3 regions of the Paenibacillus sp. NPDC058898 genome follow, and region 2 is predicted to be linked to each of the others. Evidence: predicted binding sites of a transcription regulator. Region 2 holds the regulator's gene; each other region holds the start of a gene.

Region 1 (4,801 bases), on a different contig from region 2:
AAAGCCCCAGCCGGGTCATACGTTTAAAGTGGTTGACATTACCGTGAAGAACAATGGCCAGGCGCCGCTGGTCATCTCTTCCGCGTTATCTTTTTCCCTGACGGATTCGAGCGATCTTAACTATACGGTTCCCATTACGGATGATGTGAAGATGCTGGACGGCACCATTGCCCCAGGCGGTGAACTGACAGGAGAAATTCCGTACGAAGTGAAACAGGGGGTTACGGGGCTGCAGCTGAGTTATGGCGATCCGATGAAAGAAGGAAGAGCCATTTGGGCAGTGGAATAAAAAATATTATATTTGTTTCGGGATGTACGAGTGATGAGAGGATTTTGCTTAGGCAATGTCCTTTTTTCTATGTCATTGTCAAGCCGTCGCTTTACATGGGGGAATGTTTTCAGTATGATTAAACCGTACAGTCGGTTTTTTATTTGGAATGGCGTTTATTGATTTTAAATTCATTTTGATTATAGGAAACAGATTTCTGCTTACTGATTGCGGACTATTATTTCCAAGCAAGGAGTGCTTACACCGATGTCTTCAGAAAAAGCGCAGCGAAAGCGGGACATGATTCTGGATAAAGCGAAGGAGCTGTTCATCCAGCGCGGGTATGCGGCAACATCCATGGATGAACTGGTCAAGTATACGGGTGCCAGTAAGGGAAGTATCTACTATCACTTTGAGAGCAAGGAAGATTTGTTCGTCAAGCTGCTGGCTAAGCAGAATCAGGAATGGATGGAGGCGTGGAACGATAAAAAAGTCCGTTACGCCAGCTTCGAGGAGAAGCTGTACGGCATTGCCGATCATATGGTCGATGACTTCCAGAATCCGCTTACCAAGATCGCGGAGGAGTTCTATATCAATCAGCCGGAGAATAAGACGATTGTGGGTGAGATGCTGGCGATTCTGCAAGGACCGCGTACGCTCTACCGCGAGATTTTGGCGGAGGGAGCGGATGAGGGACGGATACCGGCAGAAGATGTCGAGGAGATATCCGTCATTTTTGGCGCACTTCTGGATGGAATGTCGATTTCGTACTATGAACGTTCTCAGAAGGAATTGAGACTGCTGTACCATAAGGGAGTAACTTACTTTTTAAACGGTGTGTTATCGAGTCAAGGTTCGTAATGTATTGGAAGATTTATCGGAAACGCTTCTGTCGGTTTGAACGCAGGGTGGGCGTTTTCGCACATATTATTAAACCGAATAGTCGGTTTTACTGGGGGATGGAATATGAGGCATTTGTTTGGCAACCACGCGTTTGTGCTGCTGATGGTTTCGGATTTTATGCAAAATATCGGGATCTGGATCCGCAACATGGCGCTGTTGTTCTTTATTATGGAGAAGAGCAACCATGACCCGGTCGCCGTATCGCTGCTTACCGTGATTGAATACGCGCCCATCTTTGTGATCTCTATGATTGGCGGCGTGCTGGCTGACCGTTGGCGTCCCAAGCGAACGATGATCTGGGGAGACATTTTAAGCTTTTTATCCATACTGCTTATCCTGTTTGTTGTGTATGCGGGATATTGGCAGGCCGTGTTTGCGGTGACCCTGGTCTCGGCCGTTGTATCCCAATTCTCGCAGCCTTCGTCCATGAAGATCATCAAGCGCTGCTTACCGGATGAGCATGTGCCCGCGGCCACGGCTTTGTCCCAGACCTCGATGTCGCTGTTCATCATTTTGGGACCGATGGTCGGCACGACGATCTATCAAGCTTTTGGATTGCAGGCTTCTTTAATCAGCTTGTTGGTTCTATTCGGCGCTTCGGGGATCGTGCTGGCGTTTCTCCCTTCCAGTGTGGATGAACCATCTAAAAATTCAGAATCGACCGGTTCTTTTATGAAGGACTTGAAGGCAGGCTTCACTTACATCGGTTCCAGTCGGCTGCTGAAGGTGCTGTTGGTGGTCTACGTTTTATTGGCGCTCGGCAGCGGACTTGTTCAGCCGCTCGATATTTTTGTCATCACGGAGCGTCTACAGCTGGCAATGTCCAGCGTTCAGTGGTTCACCGCGCTAGAGGGTCTTGGCATGTTGATTGGCGGCGTGCTGGCCGCGGTGATTGCGGGGAGAGTAAAAGGCAACTACTTGCTGTTCGCCGGGCTTGCCTTTCTTGGATTCTCGACCTTTGTCGAGGTGCTGTCCCAATGGCCGATCCTGACAGGCACGATGCGCTTCGTAACCGGGGTGCTGATGGCGATGGCGCAGACGGTATTGATGGCCGTGATGATGCAGCAGGTGGAAGAGAAATTCATTGGTCGGCTTAATGGCGTGATGACGCCGATTTTTACCGGCATGCTGCTTATCGGCTCGGGGTTTACGGGATGGTATATGTCGGCGACCTCCATTGTGGTCGTGTATTTCACGGCAGGTGCGCTCTTCCTGCTGTCGTCCTTCATTAGCATGAAGCTTCCGATCTCGAACGTTCCGGTTCAGGAAAAGGAAACACCTGTTAGGGTAGAGACTGCCGCCGAGGCATAGGCTGCTGGTTTCGAACATGATGGTGGTATAAAGGCATAGGCTTGCCGGGTTAGAACATGATGGTTGGTAATTGCATCAACCAAGCGGTGTCGGATCCTCTCCGACACCGCTATTTTACATGTACCGCTCAGCTCGGATCGAGCGAATGAGTCAGGGCAAATCAAGAGCAGCCAGGACAGAGGCTGTCTTGTCCCCTCTGTCGCACACGATCGTGATATAATTCACGTTCTTGCTATGGAGGCTGCGGTACAATATGGGTAACTGTAACAGAAACATCAGACGCTGCATCCGAGAGATTTCAGGACGGAATGCGGGAGAAATGGGGGAGCGGCCATGGCCTATTACAAACCTGATCGCATTGCGGAGATCACCTTGGAGAACGGGGTGAAAAAAGCACATAACTCCGCCATGAACGTGATGATATTAGGATTTTTGGCGGGTGCTTTTATTGCGCTCGGCTTTTTGCTGGATATTCGCGTAATTGCCGGAGCATCGGAGGCTTGGGGAGGCATTGCCGGTTTTATAGGCGCGGCGATATTCCCTGTCGGACTGATTCTTGTATTGCTAGCGGGCGGAGAGCTTCTGACAGGCAACATGATGGCCGTGTCCCTGGCCAGATTCAAGAAGCGGATTTCCACGAAAGAAATGGTACGAAATTTAGCTCTTGTCACGGTAAGCAATATGGCAGGGGCGTTGTTCGTCGCTTATTTCTTTGGTCATGTGACGGGTCTGACAGGCAGCGGCGTTTATCTGGAGAAGCTGGTGGACATGGCAGGTCATAAGATCGACGACAGCTTCCTGCAGGCCTTCTTGTCGGGCATTGGGTGCAACTGGCTCGTGGCGCTCGCCGTGTGGCTGTCCTACGGATCGGATCAGATGAGTGGCAAAATTCTCGGGATCTGGTTTCCGACGATGGCGTTTGTAGCCATTGGCTTTCAGCACGTGGTGGCCAATATGTTCCTCATTCCGGCAGCGATATTTGAAGGATATTACAGCTGGGGCGAGTATCTGATGAACTTCATTCCGGTATGGCTTGGCAATTTCGTCGGAGGCGCGTTGTTTGTGGGAGCTGCCTACGGGACCGTATATTTGAAGAAGGATGATAAGGTTGAGGTCATGCTTCGCGGCGAACAAGACGCCGCACTGCCGTCTGCGCCAACTACCGGCACTGCTCAACAGGTTCATTCTGCGCAGAATGTTTCTTAATATCCCGAAGCCTGGTAAGCGTCTAGGCGGAGGGGAAAAAGCTGCGATTGACCGCTCCCTTAAGAATAGGGATCGGATGATCGCAGCTTTTTTAACGTTGTTGGCGGAGTGGATTCCTTGTATAAGTCGCAGCGGAACAAGCCCGCTATTTTTTTAAATGGTAAGGTACTGTGGTGATAATCACATCTCTCCGATAAAGTAAATGTGCGCGAATGAGCAAGCTGGACTGATTGTGCAGGAAGTTATGCCAGCCCTTCTTGGGGATGAACTGCGGTATGACAACGGTAACCTGGTAGTGGGATTCGCTGGCCTTCCGCTGCACGGTATCGATGAATTTGGTCAGCGGCTGAATGATGCTCCGATAAGGCGAGTGCAGCGTCACCAGCCGGATGTCCGGCTGCCACTTCTTCCATTTTTCCTGGAAGGCCGCCTCGTCCTCCCGCTCGAACGGCACGTACACCGCGATAATTTGTCCTGCTCCCAGTGATTTGGCATAATTCAGCGAGTTCTCCACCACATGCGTGATTCCCGCCACAGGCAGAATAATAACATTTCCCTCAATCGGCTTAACCGGCTCACAGGTCGTAATTCGCAGCTGGTCTGCTACGGCCTCATAATGTTTGTGGATTCGTGTGAAGATCCAAATGATCAGCGGCAGGAAAATCAAGACGGTCCACACTTGGGCGAATTTCGTGAAAAAGAAGATCATCGTCACGATAAAGCTAATGCATGCGCCGGTGGTATTAATGATCAGCTTGACGATCCATCCTTCAGGCTTTTCGCGAATCCACTTCACCATCATCCCTGTTTGGGAGAGGGTAAAAGGGATAAACACGCCGACGGCATACAGAGGAATCAGATGCTCGGTTTTGCCTTCGAAAGTCAGCAGCAACAGAATGGAGAAGAACCCAAGCATGATAATCCCGTTTGAATATCCCAGACGGTCCCCCCGGACGGTGAACATTCGGGGAATAAATTTATCCTTCGCCAGATTAACGGCAAGCAGCGGGAAGGCGGAATATCCCGTGTTGGCGGCCAGGATCAGAATGAGAGCCGTTGTTCCTTGGATAAAGTAATAAAAAACGTTTCGTCCAAAGGTATGCTCGGCAATCT
Region 2 (4,801 bases):
GGTCAGCTTCCGGCTCTTCGCCAGCTGCTGCAAGCATCATCGCATGAGAAGGCTGTCGAGTGGTCCTCCATCATAGACCGGATTTATCCGGATCTGATCACCGCAAAAGAGAATTGGGACCGGCTCAGCGATCAATTGTTCGGACTGCTTCCGGAACGCGGAGACGCGACTCCGGGGGATGCCGGTCAATTCTCGCTTCGCTTATCGCCTCTGAAGAAGCCGAAGGATTGGGGTTCGCTGGCCGAGTTGGAGCATCAAATTCATGTGACGCTGGGCGATGTCGTTCGCAAGGGTGACAAGCTGATCGCCGAGATGAAGGAAGATCTGGACGACTACAGCGCGGACAGTTTGTTAACAGACCTATCGGGTCTGTTTAAGGACCTGGCCGCACACCGCGATGACCTGAGGTCCTTCATGGCTCTGAATGATGAAGGCACGGTATACTGGATGGAGGCTAACGGGAATTTCCGCGGCAAATCGCTGCAGCTTTATGCAGTGCCTGTCGATGTTAGCACTCACTTGAAGGAATTGTTTTTTGACAAGAAACAAAGCGTGATCCTGACATCGGCGACCTTGTCGGTGGATAAATCGTTTCAGTTCATGATCGAGAACTTGGGTCTTCAGGAAGCGGCAGATAGCGGCAACCTGAACACGGTTCTGCTGCCGTCCCCGTTTAATTACAGGGAGCAGGCCCTCCTTGTCGTGCCGCGCGATTTTCCGAGCGTGAAGGGCTCGGTCGGGGATGCACTCTTTGTGAATACACTTGTGCAATCATTGGCCGATACGGCAATCGCTACGCATGGCCGCATGCTTGTGCTGTTCACTTCGTACCGCATGCTGCGTCAGGTTCACGAGCCGTTGAAGGAGGCGCTGGCATCCAGCGATATTACGGTACTGGGACAAGGGATGGACGGAACCAGCCGTACCAAGTTAATCCGGAGATTCCAGGATAGCAGCGCTTCGGTCCTGCTGGGTACGAGCTCCTTCTGGGAAGGGGTAGACATACCCGGGGAGGCGCTCACTTGCCTTGCGATCGTCCGGCTGCCGTTCCAGCCGCCGAATCATCCCTTGGTCGAAGCCAAGAGCGAATTGCTGCAGCAGCAGAAGAAGAACCCGTTCATGAAACTTTCGGTTCCGCAAGCGGTCATTCGCTTCAAACAGGGATTTGGCCGACTGGTGCGGACCGCGCAAGATAAGGGGATTGTCATTGTCTACGATACCCGGGTCATTGAATCCTATTACGGGAAATATTTCTTATATTCTTTGCCGGGGCCGAAGATGGAGCACATGCCGACAGAGGGGATCGTTCCCCGAATTTCGGAATGGCTGCAGGAAGAGGCAGGCATAGAGAACCAAGCTGAATAAAAGTGAAACAATGAACGAAATGATCTGTCACAAAAAAATGTAGTTATTAACCTATTATTAGGGGGAGCATGAATGAAATCGGAAAAAATTTCGGAAGCCGTGGTCCGCAGATTACCTGTATACTTGCGCTATTTGAATGAGCTTCAGAAAAGGGAGGTCTCCACGGTTTCCTCCCAGGAACTGGGACAAAAACTGGACCTCAATCCTGCTCAAATTCGTAAGGACCTAGCGTATTTCGGTGATTTTGGACGGAAAGGGATCGGATATGACGTATCTTATCTGATCGAGAAAATTCGCCAGATTCTAAAGCTGGACCAGAAGATCAATGTCGCATTGATTGGGGCCGGTAATCTTGGACATGCATTATCGAATTACAATGCATTTCTGAAGGACAATATGAAGATTGTGGCGGTTTTCGATTCGTATTCTCCCAAAGTTGGTATGAAAATTAACAATTTGGTTGTACAGCCGATGGAGGAACTGGAGAAGACGGTTCATGAGTACGGCATTCGTATCGGGATAATCACCGTTCCGGATTTTGAAGCGCAGAATGTAGCCAATCAGCTTATCGCCGCAGGCATCGAGGCTATCCTGAATTTTGCGCCAACCATCCTGAAAGCCCCATCCCATATCAGGATTCATACGGCTGATTTTACTACAGATTTGCAGAGTTTGGCCTATTATTTGGATAACGGCAAGGAGGATGCAGGACATGACGATAACGAAGTGGATGGTTAAGAACGGAACGTTTGCGGTATTAGAGGAAGGAAGAACCGTGCTACGCGGATATATGGTTGTGGAGAATGACCGCATAACCTATCTGGGTGAAGAAGAGCCAACCATCCAAGAGGGAACAGAAGTTATCGACGGAACTCATCTGTTTTTCCTACCGGGGTTAGTGAACACGCACGGACATGCGGCGATGTCCCTGCTCCGCGGTTATGGCGACGATCTGGCACTGCAGGTATGGCTTCAGGAAAAAATGTGGCCTATGGAAGCCAAATTCACGGCCGACGATGTATACTGGGGAACCGCACTCTCCGTGCTGGAGATGATCAAAGGCGGAACCACGACATTTGTGGATATGTATGATCATATGGATCAGGTTGCCAAGGTTGTGCAGGACTCAGGAATGCGCGGCGTCCTAATGCGCGGCGTCATCGGATTGTGTCCGCCTGAGGTGCAGCAGCAGAAGCTGGATGAGGCGGTGGTATTCGCGAAAGACTGGCATGGCAAGGCTGACGGGAGAATTACGACGATGATTTCACCGCATGCACCTTATACGTGCCCGCCGGATTTCATCGAAAAATTCGTTCAGGCATCCCATGATTTGAATCTGCCTTTGCATACGCATATGTCCGAAACGGAAACGGAAGTAGCTCAGAATGTAAAAGACTACGGACTTCGCCCTGTTGCCCATTTGGAGAAGCTTGGCATGTTCTCCCGGCCAACGCTGCTTGCGCATGCCGTCCATCTGACCGATGAAGAAATCGAAATCCTGGCCAAGCATCAAGTTATGGTGTCGCATAATCCAGGCAGCAATTTGAAGCTTGCCAGCGGCATCGCTCGCGTGCCTGCACTGCTGAAAGCTGGCGTAACGGTGTCGCTGGGTACCGATGGACCTGCGAGCAATAATAATCTGGATATGTTTGAAGAGATGCGTCTGGCGGCATTGATCCATAAAGGGGTAAGCGGGGATCCAACCGCAATTCCTGCATCCGAAGCGCTTCGGATGGGTACAGAGTATGGAGCCAAGTCAGCCTTCCTCAACGATATCGGTACGCTTGCAGTAGGTATGAAGGCAGATATGATCGCACTGAACACGGATCAGGCGCACTTCCTTCCGAAGACGGATTACATTTCTCATGCTATCTACTCCGCTAGTGCGAAGGATGTTGAGCATGTATGGGTTGACGGTAAGCAGGTAGTGAAGAATGGCGCGAGTCTTACTCTTGATGAGGAACGTATCCGCCGGGAAGCGCAGCGTACCTTTGAGCGTCTTACAACCCTCTAGGGAATAATCAAGGTGAGCGAGGAAGACGGATTTGAAGAAAAAAACGAAGTGGATATTGCTGAGTGTGTCCAGCGTACTGCTGTTGCTGCTTGGTTTACAGCTCTATTATTCATATGTTATGAAAGATACTTGGAATGAAGAAAGAATGGCAATTGTTGCCGCGAAGCAGCATGGCCAATTGGTTACACCCGGGAAGACCTATAAATCGGTGTGGGGCGAGGATAATAACTATTGGGTGGTAAGCGGGAAGGATCAAGACAATCAAGATCGTATGGTATGGGTGAAATTTACGGATGACAACGTACCTGTTGAAGGTGCTGACGCTGTCCAGTCCGTTTTATTGAAAACGGGGATGTCAGAAGCCCAGATGCGGGATCAGATCTATAACGAATTGCCTGGAGTGGAAATTAAGCGGTTGCTGCCTGGAATGTATGAGGGCGAGTATGCATGGCAGCTGCAGTATGAACACAACGGTCAGCGCGGCTATCGGTTTTATCGTTTTCAAGATGGTAACACCATCGGGAATGACATTATTCTTCCAAATCAATAAAAATGCAGTAAGAGAGGCGCCCTTTAAAATTCATAGGGTGCCTCTCTTTTTCTCCGACATGTAAGCGCATTCAGAAAGAATATGGAAAAACTGTTCTAAATATTTTCACAGACATGCATGAAAAAGTATATAAGATGTGATATACTCGTACTTGTACAAAACGAGCATATAAATTACATGCATCGCAATATATCGTTGTTATATGTACTATTGTGTCACAAAATGATAGACAAAATTTCATATAGGAAATGAAGGAGGAACTTCATGAAACTACGCATTGTACCTATCATGCTGACTGTCGTGATCTCAGCATCGGTTCTCTTTGGCGGATGGTTTCTGTATCGGCAGATGGCTTTGCAAAATCCGCTGGCAAATGTTGTGTCGCAATATGACGGCGTGAAGGATTCTCATATAGATATTAAACAGAATACCGTTACTTTGAATCTCGATTTGGCTCCAGATACAAATTTACAAGGTTTGGTTCAGCATATTAAGAAGGAAGGCAAGTCTGTGATTGGCAAGCGGGAATTGAAAATCCAGGTGGAGGACCATTCCTCGGAAGCACTGGATCAATGGTGGGAGAAGGCCATGCTCTCAGTCGCCGAAGCAATGGATAATAAGCAGTATACTGATATTCAATCATCGCTCGAGCAGCTTGCTGCCCAGTCTCCGAATTTGAAAGCAAAAGCAACCATCGATGACACCAATGTCTATGTCAGCTTGTCAGACGGCAAGTCTGGTAAATTTATAATCTTGCCGCGTCAGCCTGGCAGCATGGAGGTGTGGAATCATGCCTAAATTAGCTAAAGAAATCATGTTAGGCTTTATTCCCGTATTACTGGTATTCCTTGTATTTGTCGGTGTGAACATCG
Region 3 (4,801 bases), on a different contig from region 2:
ATTTGCAGGCCGATTACACCGGATTCGTGCTGCCGGATGCTTTTGTTGTCGGATACGGGCTCGATTATGCCGAGCATTACCGGAACCTCCCCTACATCGGGATTTTGAAGCCGGAAATCTACAGCAGTTAAACCGCGGCAATGGGCTGCTATCAGAGTTCAGGGCCCTTTGTTGAGATGGCCAGACAGGCTGTGGTAAAATATCTTATGTGTCTTGAGAGGAGGTAGGGGATGAGTCGGTTCATCCGGAATTCTGGTTTTTATTTGATTCTATTTTTAGTCGTGGTGGGCATAGTACAATTCGTTACTAATGGCGGCGAGCAAGCCGATGCCCCTAGTTATAATCAACTGCGGCAGGAAGTCAAAGCTAACAACATAGAGGAAATGACGGTACAATTTGACGGTTACGCTTATCTGGTGACCGGTAAGTATAGGGAGATTTCCGAAGAGAAAAAATCGGAGAATTTCTCAACCTATATTCCTGCCACGGATGCAGCGATGCAAGAGCTGACTGCAGCCAGTGATAGCAACAACGTCAAACTGTCCGTGCAGCCAATGGAAGGCCAAAGCATTTGGCTGACATTGCTTTCATCCTTTATTCCGCTCATCATTATGTTTGTTCTGTTCTTCTTCCTGTTTAATCAGGCCCAAGGCGGCGGCGGCAAAGTGATGAACTTTGGTAAGAGCAAAGCCCGCTTATATAATGAAGAGAAGAAACGGATTACATTTGAGGATGTAGCCGGAGCAGATGAAGAGAAGCAGGAACTTGTTGAAGTTGTTGACTTCTTGAAAGATCCGCGCAAGTTTAACACGGTTGGCGCTCGCATTCCGAAGGGCGTTCTGCTTGTCGGTCCTCCGGGAACAGGTAAGACGCTCCTAGCTCGTGCCGTTGCTGGTGAAGCAGGAGTGCCATTCTTTAGTATTTCCGGTTCCGACTTTGTTGAGATGTTTGTCGGTGTCGGTGCTTCTCGTGTACGTGACTTGTTCGAGAACGCGAAGAAGAATGCACCATGTATCATCTTTATTGATGAGATTGATGCTGTGGGTCGTCAGCGTGGCGCCGGACTTGGCGGCGGTCATGACGAGCGTGAGCAGACACTCAACCAGTTGCTGGTTGAAATGGACGGTTTCGGAGCGAACGAAGGCATTATCATCGTTGCTGCGACCAACCGCCCGGACATTTTGGACCCGGCGCTTCTTCGTCCGGGACGTTTTGACCGTCAGATTACCGTAGATCGCCCGGATGTGAAGGGCCGTGAAGCCGTACTGAAGGTTCATGCACGCAACAAACCATTGACGAAGGATGTTAAACTTGACATCATCGCCAAACGTACAACCGGTTTTACAGGCGCCGATCTGGAGAATCTCCTGAACGAGGCCGCCTTACTTGCGGCTCGCCGCAACCGTAAAGATATCTCCATGCGAGAAGTGGATGAGGCGATTGACCGTGTTATCGTCGGTACGGAGAAACGCAGCCGCGTGATCAGTGATCGCGAGAAACGTATCGTAGCTTACCATGAAGCAGGTCACACCATTGTGGGTTACTTCCTTGAGCATGCGGATACGGTGCACAAGGTAACGATTATTCCTCGTGGCCGTGCCGGTGGATATGTCATCATGATGCCGAAGGAAGATCGGATGCTCGTGACGAAGCAGGAATTGCTGGATCGCGTAACCGGTTTGCTTGGCGGCCGTGTTGCTGAGGAACTGTTCATCGGTGAAATCGGAACCGGAGCATATAGTGACTTCCAACAAGCGACGGGCATTATCCGCAGCATGGTTGTGGAATACGGTATGAGTGAGAAGCTCGGACCGATGCAGTTCGGTACATCCCAAGGACAAGTGTTCCTTGGACGTGATATCGGACATGAGCAGAACTATAGTGATCGAATCGCTTATGAGATCGATCAGGAAATGCAGCGATTCATTAATGATTGCTATGAGAAATGTAAAGAGATCCTGAATAAGCATGCTAAAGAGGTTCACCTGATTGCGAACACGCTCCTCGAGATGGAAACGCTGGAGCTTGAGCAAATCAAGAATCTCATTGAGACCGGATCAGCTGAAGGCAACGGCAGTGGCGACGGTGAAGGAGAAGGTTCTACCGAGAATGGTGAACCGATCATCGACAACATTGGCGACGTGAAAGTTCGTATCCAAGGGAAAGAAGACGGCGAGCAGCCGACTTCCACGGAAGAAATTCCGAACAACCCGATGGATTCGAATGATCCAGGGCCGGAGCGAAAAGATTCCGAGCGCAAGGATCCTCCAGGCGGATCGGACAACGGTAACAGCAGCTTAACGTAATATTCGCTGATAAAACATCGAATACCGAATAAAATTGAAGAACCGGAGAACGATAATTCGTTTTCCGGTTCTTTTTGTGCTTTCTATCACATTGACAGGGGGCAGAACGAACGTGTACATTAGTTGTTAAATAAGGATGCGCATCCTTTCACAAAGGTGGAAACCATCCTGAAAGTCACATGGTCATCAGCGGCGAACCGCCGGACTACATAAAGGGAGAGGGTCGATCATGGAAGCTTTGGCACTGGAGCGTAAAGCAGAACAGAACCGTGAACTGCGTGAGCGGTTAATGCAATTGAAGAAGGAACGTAATGCAATCATTTTGGCTCATTATTATCAACGGGACGAAATACAAGAGGTCGCTGATTTCCGGGGGGATTCCTTCCTGCTCGCGCAGAAGGCAGCACAAACCGATGCTGAGGTCATCGTATTTTGCGGTGTGCATTTTATGGGCGAGAGCGCTAAAATTCTGGCACCGGGCAAGACGGTTCTTATACCGGATGAGCGGGCTGGCTGCCCTATGGCGGATATGGTGAACGTGGACGGACTTCGGAAGCTGAAAGCGCAGCATCCGAATGCGAAAGTGGTCACATACATCAATTCATCGGCTGAGATCAAAGCCGAAACGGATATCTGCTGTACGTCATCCAATGCCGTTAAAGTGATTCAGTCGGTGGATTCGGATGAAATTATATGGGTGCCTGATAAAAACCTGGGACATTATGTTCAGCAGCATACCGACAAGAAGCTTATTATCTGGGAAGGGTATTGCAACACGCATGACATGCTGACGGTTAAGGATGTTGTCGAGATGAAGGCCAAATATCCTCATGCGGAATTTGTGGTGCACCCGGAATGCCGTCCTGAGGTTGTAGCGATGGGCGATTTTGTAGGGAGTACCACCGCTATCCTGGAATATTGTAAAAATTCATCTGCCAAGGAGTTTATTGTAGGCACAGAGGATGGAACCGGATATCAGCTTCGATTGGATAGCCCGGATAAATCGTTCCACTTCGCTACGAAGTTCCTGGTGTGTCCGAATATGAAAGTGAATAACCTCAAAAAGCTGGTTAAAGCGTTGGAAACGATGAAGCCGCAAATTTATGTGCCGCCGGTCGTTGCAGAGAAAGCCAGAACTTCATTAGAGCGCATGTTACAAGTTAAGTAGCATGCGCTACTCTTTCGTGAAAAGACAGGTGAGGCATCGTGATACCGCAGTATTTAATTGATTTTGAGCTGAACGATCTTCCGGTCATTGAGACGGATGTCATCGTGATCGGTTCAGGCATTGCGGGTTTATATACGGCGATCATGGCAAGCGCGACTCAGAATGTGCTATTGATTACGAAGAAATCGCTGCTTGAAAGCAACACGCGTTATGCACAGGGAGGGATTGCAGCCGTAACAGCCGAGGATGACTCTCCGGCCTACCACCGGCAGGACACCCTCCTGGCAGGGGCGGGCCTATGTTCTTCTACCGCGGTGGATGTGCTTGTCAACGAGGGTCCGGTTGGTGTTCAAGAGCTGATTCGGCTCGGTACGATGTTTGATGTGGAGAATGGCGAGCTCGCACTCACCCAAGAAGGCGCGCACAGTCATCGCCGGATCCTTCATGCCAACGGGGATGCAACCGGATATGAAATCGTGCGTGCCCTTTCCATTCAGGTTGAAATGCTTCACAATGTAGAGGTGTGGGACGATCATTTTGTCATTGACCTGATTACCGAGCAGGGAGAGTGTCATGGCGTTTTAGTACAGATGCCGGACGGCAAACGGGTATTCGTACGTGGACGGGCGACGGTGATGTGTTCCGGCGGCGCCGGTCAATTGTACCGGTATACGACCAATCCGGAGGTTGCCACAGCGGATGGCGTTGCCATGGCTTATCGGGCAGGCGCAGAAATTCGGGATATGGAATTTATACAGTTCCACCCGACGGCGCTTAGTTATCCGGGGGCGCCCCGATTCCTTATATCAGAGGCGGTTCGGGGTGAAGGTGCCGTTCTTCGGAATATACGAGGGGAACGGTTCATGCCCAAATACCATGAATTGCTGGAGCTGGCGCCACGGGATATTGTAGCACGGGCCATTGTCAGTGAGATGGAAGCAACGGGGTCTACCTTTGTTTATCTGGATATTACCCATGAGTCGCCGGAGATGGTCAAACATCGATTCCCAACGATTTATGAAACCTGCATGCAATATGGACTCGATTTATCGTCAGATTGGATTCCGGTCTCCCCGGCTGCGCATTATATGATGGGGGGCATCAAAACCAATCTGCATGGCGAGAGCAGCGTGAAGCGTTTATTTGCTTGCGGGGAGGTATCGTCTACTGGTGTTCACGGGGCGAACCGTTTGGCCAGCAATTCGCTGTCGGAGGCGATTGTGTACGGCAGTCGTATTGTCGAGCGCATTAAGAGTCTGCCGGAACCCTCAGGAGATCCACTTCATGTATCATTCCATCTCGGTCGCAAGGACACCCCGTCCCAGGC

The links. The regulator Rex, encoded in region 2, represses fermentation and respiration genes when NADH is low (regulators of the CRP and FNR family bind a similar motif). The targets are predictions, from matches to a motif close to TTGTGAAATATTTCACAA.
Region 1: ACOZB4_RS15850 (formate/nitrite transporter family protein) is a predicted target of Rex. The motif match lies at 2,692-2,709, and genes of this name have one in related genera.
Region 3: nadA (quinolinate synthase NadA) is a predicted target of Rex. The motif match lies at 2,443-2,460, and genes of this name have one in related genera.

Annotation. Positions count from the first base shown of each region.
Region 1 is NZ_JBMOSM010000005.1:217,387-222,187, reverse strand. Features, by position in the region: gene ACOZB4_RS15865 (DUF4352 domain-containing protein) at 1-289, shown strand, start outside; gene ACOZB4_RS15860 (TetR/AcrR family transcriptional regulator) at 536-1,129, shown strand; gene ACOZB4_RS15855 (MFS transporter) at 1,235-2,482, shown strand; gene ACOZB4_RS15850 (formate/nitrite transporter family protein) at 2,816-3,688, shown strand; gene ACOZB4_RS15845 (APC family permease) at 3,834-4,801, opposite strand, start outside.
Region 2 is NZ_JBMOSM010000016.1:54,232-59,032, reverse strand. Features, by position in the region: gene dinG (ATP-dependent DNA helicase DinG) at 1-1,365, shown strand, start outside; gene ACOZB4_RS29170 (redox-sensing transcriptional repressor Rex) at 1,438-2,103, shown strand; gene ACOZB4_RS29165 (amidohydrolase) at 2,078-3,379, shown strand; gene ACOZB4_RS29160 (DUF5590 domain-containing protein) at 3,411-3,929, shown strand; gene ACOZB4_RS29155 (hypothetical protein) at 4,194-4,727, shown strand; gene ACOZB4_RS29150 (AAA family ATPase) at 4,720-4,801, shown strand, end outside.
Region 3 is NZ_JBMOSM010000022.1:43,189-47,989, forward strand. Features, by position in the region: gene hpt (hypoxanthine phosphoribosyltransferase) at 1-131, shown strand, start outside; gene ftsH (ATP-dependent zinc metalloprotease FtsH) at 231-2,306, shown strand; gene nadA (quinolinate synthase NadA) at 2,536-3,474, shown strand; gene nadB (L-aspartate oxidase) at 3,513-4,801, shown strand, end outside.